4 regions of the Peribacillus sp. P4_D6 genome follow, and region 1 is predicted to be linked to each of the others. Evidence: riboswitches for the same ligand, from Rfam matches in the RefSeq annotation. Region 1 holds a riboswitch; each other region holds the start of a gene.
The links. Region 1 has a riboswitch for S-adenosylmethionine ahead of AC1DVB_RS23910 (Na+/H+ antiporter NhaC family protein). Riboswitches for the same ligand answer to the same signal wherever they lie in the genome.

Region 2: another riboswitch for S-adenosylmethionine. It lies ahead of AC1DVB_RS15050 (methionine biosynthesis PLP-dependent protein); the one in region 1 lies ahead of AC1DVB_RS23910 (Na+/H+ antiporter NhaC family protein).
Region 3: another riboswitch for S-adenosylmethionine. It lies ahead of AC1DVB_RS07960 (Fur-regulated basic protein FbpA); the one in region 1 lies ahead of AC1DVB_RS23910 (Na+/H+ antiporter NhaC family protein).
Region 4: another riboswitch for S-adenosylmethionine. It lies ahead of AC1DVB_RS06935 (sugar ABC transporter substrate-binding protein); the one in region 1 lies ahead of AC1DVB_RS23910 (Na+/H+ antiporter NhaC family protein).

Annotation. Positions count from the first base shown of each region.
Region 1 is NZ_JBFUIQ010000158.1:778-3,905, reverse strand. Features, by position in the region: gene AC1DVB_RS23910 (Na+/H+ antiporter NhaC family protein) at 91-1,407, opposite strand; SAM riboswitch class I at 1,598-1,705, opposite strand; gene AC1DVB_RS23905 (SOS response-associated peptidase) at 2,040-2,711, opposite strand; gene AC1DVB_RS23900 (hypothetical protein) at 2,771-2,926, opposite strand.
Region 2 is NZ_JBFUIQ010000046.1:14,277-17,404, forward strand. Features, by position in the region: gene metC (cystathionine beta-lyase) at 1-205, opposite strand, end outside; gene AC1DVB_RS15050 (methionine biosynthesis PLP-dependent protein) at 202-1,314, opposite strand; SAM riboswitch class I at 1,401-1,514, opposite strand; gene fumC (class II fumarate hydratase) at 1,841-3,128, shown strand, end outside.
Region 3 is NZ_JBFUIQ010000016.1:28,634-31,761, forward strand. Features, by position in the region: gene AC1DVB_RS07945 (DUF459 domain-containing protein) at 1-264, opposite strand, end outside; gene AC1DVB_RS07950 (GNAT family N-acetyltransferase) at 483-989, shown strand; gene AC1DVB_RS07955 (aspartyl-phosphate phosphatase Spo0E family protein) at 1,058-1,252, opposite strand; gene AC1DVB_RS07960 (Fur-regulated basic protein FbpA) at 1,505-1,693, opposite strand; SAM riboswitch class I at 1,869-1,973, opposite strand; TPP riboswitch at 2,131-2,236, shown strand; gene tenA (thiaminase II) at 2,334-3,023, shown strand; gene thiW (energy coupling factor transporter S component ThiW) at 3,039-3,128, shown strand, end outside.
Region 4 is NZ_JBFUIQ010000013.1:43,124-46,251, forward strand. Features, by position in the region: gene AC1DVB_RS06930 (sugar ABC transporter ATP-binding protein) at 1-467, opposite strand, end outside; gene AC1DVB_RS06935 (sugar ABC transporter substrate-binding protein) at 524-1,636, opposite strand; SAM riboswitch class I at 1,752-1,857, opposite strand; gene AC1DVB_RS06940 (GTPase domain-containing protein) at 1,952-3,128, opposite strand, start outside.

The DNA of each region.
Region 1 (3,128 bases):
ATGAGAAAACTTTATTATGTTTATGTATTTACCATACAGAAAACACCCTGCATCCAGTGATTCAGGGTGTTTTCTTATTATATTCTCTTTTTAAGAGGTACGTTTCTTCATTTCATCATTTCCCGGCTGAAACCGTGGAAAACCAATCAGGATGGCAATGATGCCACAAAGTCCAATCAGGATTGGGTAATATGAATACGGCAAGATGCTTAACGGAGAAATTTTTGCTACCCCTGCTGCAACAAGCAGTTGTGCTCCATATGGGATCAACCCTTGGATACAACATGCAAAAATGTCAAGGACGCTCGCCGATTTTCGCGGATCAATCCCATATTTTTCAGAAATATTTTTGGCAAGTGGCCCGGCAATGATAATCGAAATCGTGTTATTTGCCGTTGAAAGGTTCGTTAAACCAACAAGCCCCGCAATGCTGAATTCCGCCCCTTTTTTCGATTTGCTATTTCGTGTCACTAGGTGGAGTAAATAGTCAATGCCACCATTATGTTTGATTACAGCTACCATACCTGCAATTAAAATGGCAAGGAAGGAGATTTCATACATTCCCGCCATTCCTTCTCCAACTTTTTGAATGATACCCAACGGTTGATAACTACCATCAGCCAAGCCGATGATTCCGGCAAATACGATTCCTATGGAAAGGACCAAGAACACATTGACTCCTGCCAATGCAGTGACCAATACGCAAAGATACGGAAGAATCTTCACCCAATCATAAGACTGTTGGGAAATGTCAGCCTGTTCACCCATCGTTAAAATTCCTAGGATGGCACATGTGATGATGGCTGCAGGTAAAACGATGAAAAAATTCACTTTAAACTTATCKTTCATTTTCGTTCCCTGAGTTCGGACAGCAGCGATTGTCGTATCTGAAATGAATGAAAGGTTATCCCCAAACATCGCACCACCAATAACGGCTGCCATTGAAAGGGCAAGTGAAATATCAGTTTGTTCACTAATCCCTACCCCGATAGGTGCCAGGGCAACGATCGTTCCCATGCTTGTCCCCATGGATAGAGAAATAAAACATGRGATGATGAAAATCCCCACCATTAATAGATTTTGGGGGAAAACAGCTAAGGCAAGATTCACGGTTGATTCAACTGCCCCCATGCCATTGGCAACTTCGGCAAAAGCGCCGGCCAAAAGGAAAATGATAACCATTAACATAATATTGGCGTCCCCGGCACCTTTACAGAAGATATCAACCTTTTCATTGAATGTCTCTTTCCGATTCATCGCCAATGCAGCTGCCGATGCAATGGAAATCGCTACAATCACCGGAAATGAATAAAAATCTTTAGTGATGATTCCGGATCCAATAAATAAAATTAAAAATACGACAAATGGGATCAATGCCCATGGATTCCCTTTATTGTTTGCACTCATGATGTACACCTCTTTTTATTTTTCCCGCGACATGTGTCACAGCTCTTATTCTATTAACAGTTTTCGCAAATAACTCCAATTTGAACCTACCTGATTTTCCAGTCATGGAGCTGTAGCAAAAAACTGGCATAAAAAAAGACCCCTTCTATTTAATAACAAGAAGAGGTCTTTTAATTTATAAAAAACACCCTCCTTATCTTTCAGGCGAAAATCAGCCTGCTGGATTTGGCACAGCACTCCATTTAAGTCCGCTGCCGAGACATCTTCGGGCCAGTCCCTCCGTCTCTCTTGATAAGAAGATTACATTATATAATTATTTAAAAATTACGATGCCTGCCAGAAAAGTACCACGCTGGAAACTTGCCTGAGTTCGTGACATCGAAAGTCGTTTTGAAAAGCAAATATAACAGTACAGCATTTTGTCTATTTTCGCAAGGGTTAATTTTTAAAGTGTTTCACATGCACTCCTTACTGTTTATAAAGAGATCTAAGTTGATTGGAGCGGGTGTGCGAGACTCCTGGGGGAAAAGCGAGTGCCTTGAGGCGACGTCAAATTGTAAAAACCATAAAAAAAATGCAGACAAACTCGATCTTCATCGAGTTGTCTACATTCTGAGAGGTATAATGACCTCTCAGCAAATTTGTTGGATTAGGTTAGGTGAATTATTTTTAGTCGAGTTCACATCATTCGATACTTCAAATGCTTCCATCTGTTCCGAATCGAATGATTTTAAATACTGTTGCAGATATGCAGGATCATTAATGGAAGGATTCAACCAATCTTTTTCATCTTCTGGTTTTAGGATGACAGGCATGCGGTCATGAATGCTGGTCATTAGCTCATTTGGCACAGTTGTTATAACAGAGCACGAATAGATGCTGATGCCTTCAGGAGATTTCCAGGATTCCCAGAGACCGGCCATTCCAAATGGAGCATGATTCTTCAGTTTTATCCGCATCGGTATTTTTCTTTCTGGTGTCTTCTTCCATTCATAAAAAGAGTCAGCGATTATCAAGCATCTCTTCTTCTTATACGCATTCCTGAAGCTTGCTTTCTCAGCAATGGTTTCCGCTCTGGCATTGATCATTTTGTAGCCCGCTTTTTCGTCTTTTGCCCAGAAAGGAATGAGTCCCCACCGAAGATATCCAAGTCGGTTCCTTACCCCGTCATTAATGACGGAGAGCACGGATTGGGAGGGAGCAATATTGTAGCTGAATTGGTATTCCTCATCAAATGACCCTTGGATATCAAACCGTTCTTTTATTTCTTCTATGTCAGTGAAAAGAGTGAAACGTCCACACATAATATCGCCACCGTATTAAGATTTATTACAGTGTATCAAATGGAATGGGCAGGCACAAATCAGCTTTCTAAAATCCTGATATCAGTAAATGGTTGATTAAATAATTCGCTGGAAATCAAAAGAGTGCCAAGGACTTCTCTTTCATCTTCAGCTTTAATGATTTCCGACAAAATTAAGGTACTGCCATTCCTGACCGTTACTTTATATTCATTCATGGAATCCCTCCTCAAAAGGCTAGATGGTTGTTATTATAAACCAAAAACCCACAAGTATCAGTATTGAACTTAGCAGAGGCATGGAAAATTCACATGCCTTTATACTTTAAATGGTTAGTCGAACGAAGCAATGCCAAGGACCATGAATCCTTGTGAAGGAGGCGCAAAAAACTGTCCATGAATGATTCATGGACAGTCTGGG
Region 2 (3,128 bases), on a different contig from region 1:
CCTCAAGTTCGGCAATGATGTCTTCAAGTGCCTCGCGGGTTGGGTTCCCGCTTCTGCTGTAGTCATATTTGCCGAATTGATCGATATCGGATTGATGGAAAGTCGATGCATGCTGGATGGGGACGCTCACACCGCCCGTTGCCGGATCGAATTTATGTTGATTATGAAGTAATTTTGTTTCAAAGCTAAAATCATGATCTGTCATCGTAGTGCCTCCCTTTTTACATGTGCGAATGCTTGCTGCAAGTCACCAATCAAATCTTCGCTATCCTCGATGCCAACGGAGAAGCGGAGCAGTCGATTACAAACACCGTTTGCCGTTCTGACCTCAAGCGGTATATCGGCATGTGTTTGTGTGGCAGGATAGGTGATGAAGCTTTCAACCCCTCCCAGGCTTTCTGCAAAGGAAATTAATGAGAGCGATTGTAAAAATGGGTTGACCGCCGCTTCATCAATGATGCGGAAAGAAATCATGCCGCCTCGGCCTGGATACAATACGTCCGTAACACAATCATGCTCCGATAAGTAATCTACAAGTATCTTGGCATTCTTTTCATGACGCTCCATCCGCAATGCCAGGGTTTTCATTCCGCGCATCAACAGCCATGAATCAAATGGGCTCAAGACAGCTCCAGTGCCATTATGATGGAAGGCAAGTGCATCACATAATTCAGCGCCGCTAGCAACGATCAGTCCGGCGAGCACATCATTATGACCACCGAGATACTTGGTTGCACTGTGGATCACAATATCAGCTCCAAGCAAGATGGGTTGTTGAATAAGAGGCGTGTAAAAAGTGTTATCAACGATTAGCAATAAATTATATCGTTTAGCCAATGCGGCAACGGCGCTAATATCCGTTTGCTGCATAAGAGGGTTAGTGGGAGTTTCGATGAAGATGGCTTTCGTGTGAGGAGTGATGGCTTTTTCGATATCCTCCAAACAACAAGTGTTTACATAGTCACACTGCAATCCCCATTTTTTAAAACCTTGTTCTAACAGCCGATATGTACCGCCATAAAGATCTTCACTGACAATCCACGCATCCCCGGATTTAAAAAGGGCGAGTATAGTGGAGATGGCGGCCATTCCTGAACTGCAGGCATAGCCTTGGTCTCCTTTTTCCAGATCGGCGATGGATCGCTCCAATAGCTGGCGGGTAGGGTTACCTGTCCTTGTGTAGTCGAATCCCGTCGATTGACCGATTCCTTCGTGGCGAAAAGCTGTTGAAAAGTATACCGGCGGATTGACTGTTCCTGTCGCCGTTTCACTGCGATTTCCTAATTGAGCAAGATATGTTTCAGGTTTATACATGGTTTTCACTGCTCCTTTGAGTTAAATAAAATAAAAAAAAGTCTTCTTTAAGAAGAAGACTTTGATTAAGTAGGGACGAGTCATTCTTCTTATCTTCCAAGTTCATAAACTTGTGGAATTAGCACCTTTTCATTGGTTTGAAACAAATGAAGGTTGCTGAGGTGTCATCGGGCCATTCCCTCTACCTCTCTCGATAAGAGTTTAGATTATTCAATTTCTTTTGAATTTACTATATATACAAAACACTGTCAAGGACATTTTGGGGGTGATGATGTGTTGGCGTTCATGGCCAGGTCAATTGAAGCCTAGCGGTGCCTACACTTTATGTGTCAAAAAAGAATATCCAAATTTTCATCTAAATATGAATGGCCTAGGATTTTTCAGAAATATGGAAAGGGTCAGCGGGATATTTTTGCTTTAAAATAATAAAGTTTGTACAATGTATGGAGAGAAAGAATAATCCGACATTATTCATTTCATATGCAAAAATTCTTCAATGAATAGTGCAAACTTAGGAGGAGAACACATGGAATACAGAATCGAACGTGATACGATGGGTGAAGTGAAAGTTCCTGCTGATAAATATTGGGGAGCACAAACTGAGAGAAGCCGTAACAATTTCAAAATCGGTAACGAAAAAATGCCGATTGAATTGGTTCGTGCATTTGCATACGTTAAACAAGCTGCTGCAAAGGTGAACTATGATCTTGGCGATCTTTCCGAAGTTAAAAAGAACGCCATCGTCAAGATTTGCGGCGAAATCCTTGAAGGTACGCTTGATGAACATTTCCCGCTTGTAGTTTGGCAAACGGGAAGCGGTACGCAAAGTAATATGAATGTGAATGAAGTGGTCGCTAACAAAGGGAATGAATGGTTAAAAGAAAATGGTGAATCGGAAATCCTTCACCCGAATGATGATGTTAACAAGGCACAAAGCTCAAATGATACTTTCCCGACTGCCATGCATATTGCAGCCTTTATGGAAGTCGCTGAAAAATTGGTTCCTGCCATCAAAGCACTTCGTGATACATTCGATACAAAAGAAAAAGAATTTTGGGATGTCGTGAAAATCGGCCGGACACATCTTCAAGATGCTACACCCTTAACATTAGGACAAGAAATTTCCGGTTGGAAAGCGATGCTCGATAAAGATTTGGCGATGATTGAGGAAAGCAGCCAAAAACTATTGAACCTTGCTCTAGGCGGAACGGCTGTAGGAACCGGAATCAATACAAAGAAAGAATTCCCGGGACTTTCTGCCAAACAAATTGCAGCGGATACAGGATATCCTTTTGTCACATCTGATAATAAGTTCCATGCATTGACTAGCCATAACGAAATCGTCTACGCACACGGTGCTTTGAAAGCATTGGCGGCAGATTTAATGAAAATTGCGAACGATGTCAGATGGCTTGCAAGTGGACCGAGAAGCGGAATCGGAGAAATTGCCATTCCGGAAAACGAGCCGGGCAGCTCCATCATGCCAGGTAAAGTCAATCCGACCCAAAGTGAAGCGCTTACCATGATTGCGACACAAATCGTGGGTAACGATGCTACAATTGGCTTTGCAGCAAGCCAAGGTAACTTTGAATTGAATGTATTCAAACCAGTCATCATCTATAACTTCCTGCAAACGGTCAAATTATTGACGGAAGGCATTCATTCCTTCAACGATAATTGTGCGGTTGGCATCACTGCAAATGAAGATAAGATCAAAGAAAATGTAGAGCGTTCCCTTATGCTGGTAACAGCATTGAACCCGCATATCGGTTATGAAAAAGCAGCCAAGATCGCCAAAACTGCCTTCAAGGACA
Region 3 (3,128 bases), on a different contig from region 1:
ATCTAGCTGTTTCATCACCCCATCCGTTTCCTGGCCTTTAATACCGTAATTCCAAAAACTCACTTTTTGCTCCGATTGGGGATTATTCAATTCATCTTCAAGGCCATCTATATATCCTTCCCCGTCCTTATCCCCTTTTCCATAGGTTAATGAATCTCCAAAAGCCATGACCCTTTGCACGTCTTCCGACTCCGAGGCCTGAAATTCATATGCAGCAAAACATATAAACAGTACGATAATCAATATACCTGCCAATTTTTTCATTTGGTTCTCCTCTTGTTTTTTACTAGAAGTATTTAATCTTTTTCATACCCAAAAAATCTGCAGTACTAACATAAAAAAGAATTGTCAGATAAAGAATAAAAAGTGTATGATAATATAAAACTTTCAATGGATTGGGTTTCATTCAACGTCCCTAAAACCAAAAACGGGATTACCCTTCATTCTGGAGATTGAATAAATGATAGTTAGGAGTTTAAATCATGGAAGAACACATAGAGTTTAGAGAGGCAGAACTATCTGATCTACCCAGAATTGTTGAAATATATAATTCGACAATTGCTTCAAGGATGGTCACGGCAGATACGGAACCTGTATCCGTCCAATCGAGGGTTAAATGGTTTGAGGAACATCATTCAGAAAGTAGACCGCTATATATCATTACTATAGAAGGGAAAACCGCTGGATGGATGAGCTTTCAATCCTTTTATGGCCGACCGGCATATAATTCCACTGCCGAAATCAGCATTTACATTGATGATTATTTCCGGGGAAAAGGAATTGGACAAATTTCGATTCGAAAGGCAATTGAATTGAGTCCAAAATTAGGTGTTAAGACTTTATTGGGTTTCATTTTCGCCCATAATACACCAAGCCTTAAGCTTTTTTCTAAATTCGGGTTTGAAGAATGGGCACATTTACCTCAAGTTGCCGAGATGGATGGCATTGAGCGGGATTTGATCATTCTAGGTAAACGTGTCGATATTTAAATATAATTCTTTAGAGCTATTGCCTTGAGCAGTAGCTTTTTTAGATTAATACAGGTCGAATTGCTAATTTAAAAATACCTATATGCTTCTTGAAGGGAAAAATATTCAGAATCTCTTTTACTTGCTAACGCATTCAATAGCGTATCCAATTCTTGACTGGCTTGAACAGTCAGCAGACTTGTTAAGCCGTAAATCGCTCCCAACTTTATCATTTCCTGTCTCTTCTCTTCTACTTTTTCTATAGTTACCTTACGGCAAGGCATTATAGTCACCTCCCATTTATTCAATATTTTTACACTTTCATCATAATGAAACTACTAGTTAAAATCAACTATTTCTCAGAAATTAAATGTGTTATTTTATAGGTCAAATGTGACAAAACACCTATTTTGTTATTTAATTATGTATAATTTGTGTCGTTTTCTAATAAACGCAAAAAAAGCATCCACTAGTGTAGACTGTGAATGCTTACATCATATCCCTTATCCAAAAAACCAAATATTGTATTTCACTTACTATGTCATCCATTCAGAAGGTGACTCGTTATTAGGTCTATTTATAACAATCTTATATTCATCTTCAAGTACTTTTAATGGGGCATCATAAAGGTGCCTTTCATCAGAGGTTTTGTATACTCCATTGGACAATAGCTCTTCAATGAGTTTTGCCTTCCTCTGTTCAATCCTCTTAAATAATTCTGCCATGTAAATGGCTCCTTTCCTAGTCATCCTAGAGCCTGCTTCTAGTTAGCTAAACTTTATCAACTTATTTGATTTCACCAAATTATATATACCTTTTCTAGTATGTCACTAAACGTTATTTCCCAAAAATAAAAGCCCCTTCTAATTTAAGAAGAGGCTGACAGTTTCCGTACGGCTCTTCTTATCTTCCAAGCATATGCTTGTTGGATTTAGCACAGTTCCCAAAACGGGTCCGCTGCCGAGGTTTCTTAGGGCCAAGTCCCTCCACCTCTCTGGATAAGAATTCGATATATAATGATGTAGAAATGATTCTATCCTAATAATCTTCAAAAGTCAATTACCTGGTTCTCCCTTTTTTCCTGGACATAAAGTGATTCCTCTTTCAAATACGGGTTGCATTTTCTTGTCTTTCTGATATGATGTCAGTAATTACATACAATTCACACCACTAGGGGAGTCTTTTTTTAAGACTGAGATGGAATTAGTTCCGGACCCTTTGAACCTGAACCGGCTCATACCGGCGGAGGGAAGTGGATGATATCGTCCATTTACAGACTATATCCATCTACCCCGTTCCGTATTCAGGAACGGGGTTTTTTTATTTAACAAAGGCAAAGGGAGCCATTCTATAGGAGGATGAACAATGGAGAATACAAAATTAGAAACATTCAGTGATAGACTGCATGCACGGGCAAAAGAGATTTGGAAAAGGAATCATTCACATCCCTTTGTCCAGGCAATTGGAAACGGCACACTTCCTGAAAAGAAATTTGCCTATTACCTGAAGCAGGACTATGTCTATCTCATGGATTATTCCAAGCTCTTTGCTTTAGGTGTCATCAAAGCCCATAACATCGAAACCATGGCAAAATTTGCGAGCATTTTAAATGAAACCCTTCAAGTGGAAATGGATATTCATCGGCATTATGCTTCCGAATTCGGGATCAGCTCCAAGGAATTGGAAAATACAGAACCTACTCCAACCACTCTAGCCTATACAGGTTACATGCTAAATGCAGCTCAGCATGGGACTTTGGCAGACTTGATCGCCTGTCTTCTGCCTTGCGCTTGGGATTATTATGAAATCGGTTTGCTATTAAAAGAACAAAATGGAGCAGCACTGGAAAACAATCGCTACGCAGATTGGATAAGGTCCTATTCATCTCCTGAATTCGGGGAAGCACACAAGTGGCTGATCGCTTTGTTGGAAGAATTGACGGAAGGCATGCCTGAAAAGGAACTTCTTAGATTAGAAAAGCACTTTTTGGTTACTTCCCGATATGAATATTTATTCTGGGACATGGTTCAAAATGAGCAGGATTGGCCTCTGTAGGTGGTTGACATGAGGATGAACCCTATCAAGAAACTGACATTGACTGCCATGATCACGGCTTTAACGACGCTTACCAGTTCATTTATTTTCATCCCTGCAGGATTT
Region 4 (3,128 bases), on a different contig from region 1:
ATCAGGACCATCTGTTTTTCAGCCAAGGTCAGGTCTCTAACCAACTTTTTCGAAGGGACATGAATTTTCATATCTTCAAGAATAGAAGTGGCTTTGTTGTGCAGTTCTTTCCAATGTACCCTTTGTTTTTTTCCCATGTTTTGGACCATATCATTCAACATTACATTTTCCCCAACTGTTAAATAAGGGATGAGGGCGGTATCCACTTCCTGATGAACTATTTGAATGCCCTGTTCCTGAGCGGCTTTTGGCGAGCGGATATCCCGCTTCATCCCATCAATAAAAATGTCACCTGAATAATGAACATGGGCTCCCGATAAAACTTTCATTAACGTCGATTTCCCTGCTCCGTTTGCACCGACCAATGCGTGGGCTGTCCCTGATTGTACGGAAAAATCAACTTCACTCAGCGCCTTCACCCCCGGAAATTCAATCGAAATCTTCCTCATTTCTAGTTGCTTGCCCATGTCCATTCCCCCTTATAGAATAGACACTCCCTTCGCTGGAAAGAGAGTGTCTCTTTTTATTTTTTATAATGATCTTTCAAAACCTTCATCCAATCCTCTTCAAATTCCTCCGATACACCCCAGCCATCGACAATATCAGACAGGTTTGCCATGTTTACCGCTTCTTTTGAAGCTTGGATTTGCTTTTGCGAAATGAGTGATGCCTCCAAATCATATGTTTGCGGCGTTTCTTCGCCAGCTAATTTTTTAGCCAATATCCTCATATTCACTGCACCGATCAACTTGGGATCGACTGCTGCCGTGTAGGACCATGAGCTATCAGCCGATTGGATTTCCTGGAGATCTGCATTCGAAACATCAATTCCATATATCTTCACTTCATTGCGGCCCGCTTCTTTAATCGCCCGGGCTGCACCGATAGCAAAGGCATCCCATGTTGCGAAAATGGCATCCAATTTACCTTTAGGGTATTTATTCAGCATTGCGGCTACAGCATTTTGTGTCTGAACCGAAGTATCAGCGGATGCCACTCCGAATCTTTCGACTTCTTTAATCCCGGGATTTTCTTTTAGTTTTTCCTGATAGACTGCATTTCTTCTTACCATTGGAGGAAAACCATCCACCCAAAGATATGCAATTGCCGCTTCACCTTTCTGTTCTTTTATCAGTTTATCGAAAGCCAGTGTTGCCAGCGCTTCATCATCTTGTGAAGTTAATGTCACGCCCTCTATTTTAGATAGATCGCTTATTGAATCGAATGTGACAACGCTTTTACCTGCATCAACCAACTTCTGAACGTCATTTACAGTTGCGGCATCATCACCATGTGAAATGATATAGCCGTCGTAATCTTCCTCCAAAGCCTGTGCTATCGCATCATGGAATTTAGCCGTATCACCATTGGCTGTGTACGTATCGACTTGAAACCCCAGTGCTTCTCCTTCTTCTTTCGCCCCCGCCAGGTATTGGGCAGTATGATCATCACCGCCAATTTTACGGATCACTTTGATTTTGGCTCCATCGCCATCAGCAAATCTCTCCGGGACATTTTCAAATGATACTTTTTCTTCTTTCTTCGATTCTGTGGAACTCTGCCCTGCAGAGCAACCCGTTAAAAGCAAAGCCGAAGCGATGGCAGAAATGAATATCCCTTTAATAGACCTTCTCATCTTGTTCTCCTCCATGTTTTCTAATTAGTCTTATCAGTTAAGTCGGTGTAAATCCCAAAATAAAAACCTCTCTAATATAGAGAGGTTTAATCGGCTGTTTTGCAGACTTGTCCCTCTCTTATCTGTCAAAACATTTCTGTTTTGCAGGATTTAGCACCAATTCCTAATGGAACGGTTGCTGGGCATCTTAGGGCCAGTCCCTCCGCCACTCTTGATAAGAGATATATTGTGTTACGTTTTCGTAATTATCACTTTATAGGGATATAGTCGTAAAGTCAATAGATTTTTGAATATTTGAAATGTTTCCTGTTATTTTTATTTTCTTTGGAGCTGGGCTAGACGCTTTTTCTCGATTTTTTCAAGCCTCTCCAACTGCCTTAATTTCACTTCGAACAACGTGATCGGATCACGGTAAACCTCAGGATTTTCTTTCATATGCTCCAATGCAGCCTGGTAGTCTTTTATTTCAGTCTGCGTCTGCTCTATCGTTTTTTGAAGTAAGGCAAATGAACTGCGATAGAAAAGTGAGATGTCCCGATCCAATGATTTTTCAAACAATCCAAATTGGGTTAGGAAACGTTCCGTGATCATTTCGGCAACATCCAGGTAATCTTCACTTTCCAGGTATTTCTTGTAACGATTGTACATATTGGCCTTATTTTGCGGTATCGCCCCAAATAGCTTACCTGCTCCTTTAAGCAGCAATTGTGATGGAGTCCTGCGCAAAAGGATATTAACGTTTTCGATGCGGATACTGCTTGTCATCCGATCGGCATCACGGCGCCAGTCATCCAATACCCTGAAGTCACCTGCCAGTGTAATCCGTTCTTCTTTGTATAATTCATTGAATCCGGCACTCATCTCATCCATGAACTGCTGGCTTTGTGAGAACTCCATTTGGGAACTGGCAATCCAGTCTTGAAGAGAACGGTAATATTGAGGCATGATCTTGTCAGAAATGAAGTTTTGAATCCGCTCATTCATTTCCTGGTTTAACTGTACATGGACCTGACTGAAATCACTGCTTTCCGTTAACGATTTAGAGCAATCCCTCAGTAATTCAGGAATTTTTGAATAAAGCTGACTTTTCACTTCGTCCTTAAGCGAACGATACGACCTTATGATATTTTCACTTTTTTCTTTTTCCAGATCAGCCAGTTGATTGACCGCTCCATTCAGTTTGACTTCCATCTGCTCATTCCAAGAGATGGAATGCTCGCATTTCCGCTCATTGGCTGTCCGTTTTTCTAATAGATAAGATAAAGTTTTACGAATGAATGCCAGGATTTTTTCAGATCTTCTTTCCTTCCAATTATCATCTTGATAATTCGATTGAAGGAAGGCTGAAAGGTCCTTCAATTGCTGCCTGCTGTCATAATGTTTGGAGAAAGCGAACACTTTCGCATTCGGGAAATATGCATTCACTTTATCCCATGTTTCGTCTTCCATCCGGACTGCGACCTGATCACTGTATATCGTATCCATTTTATTT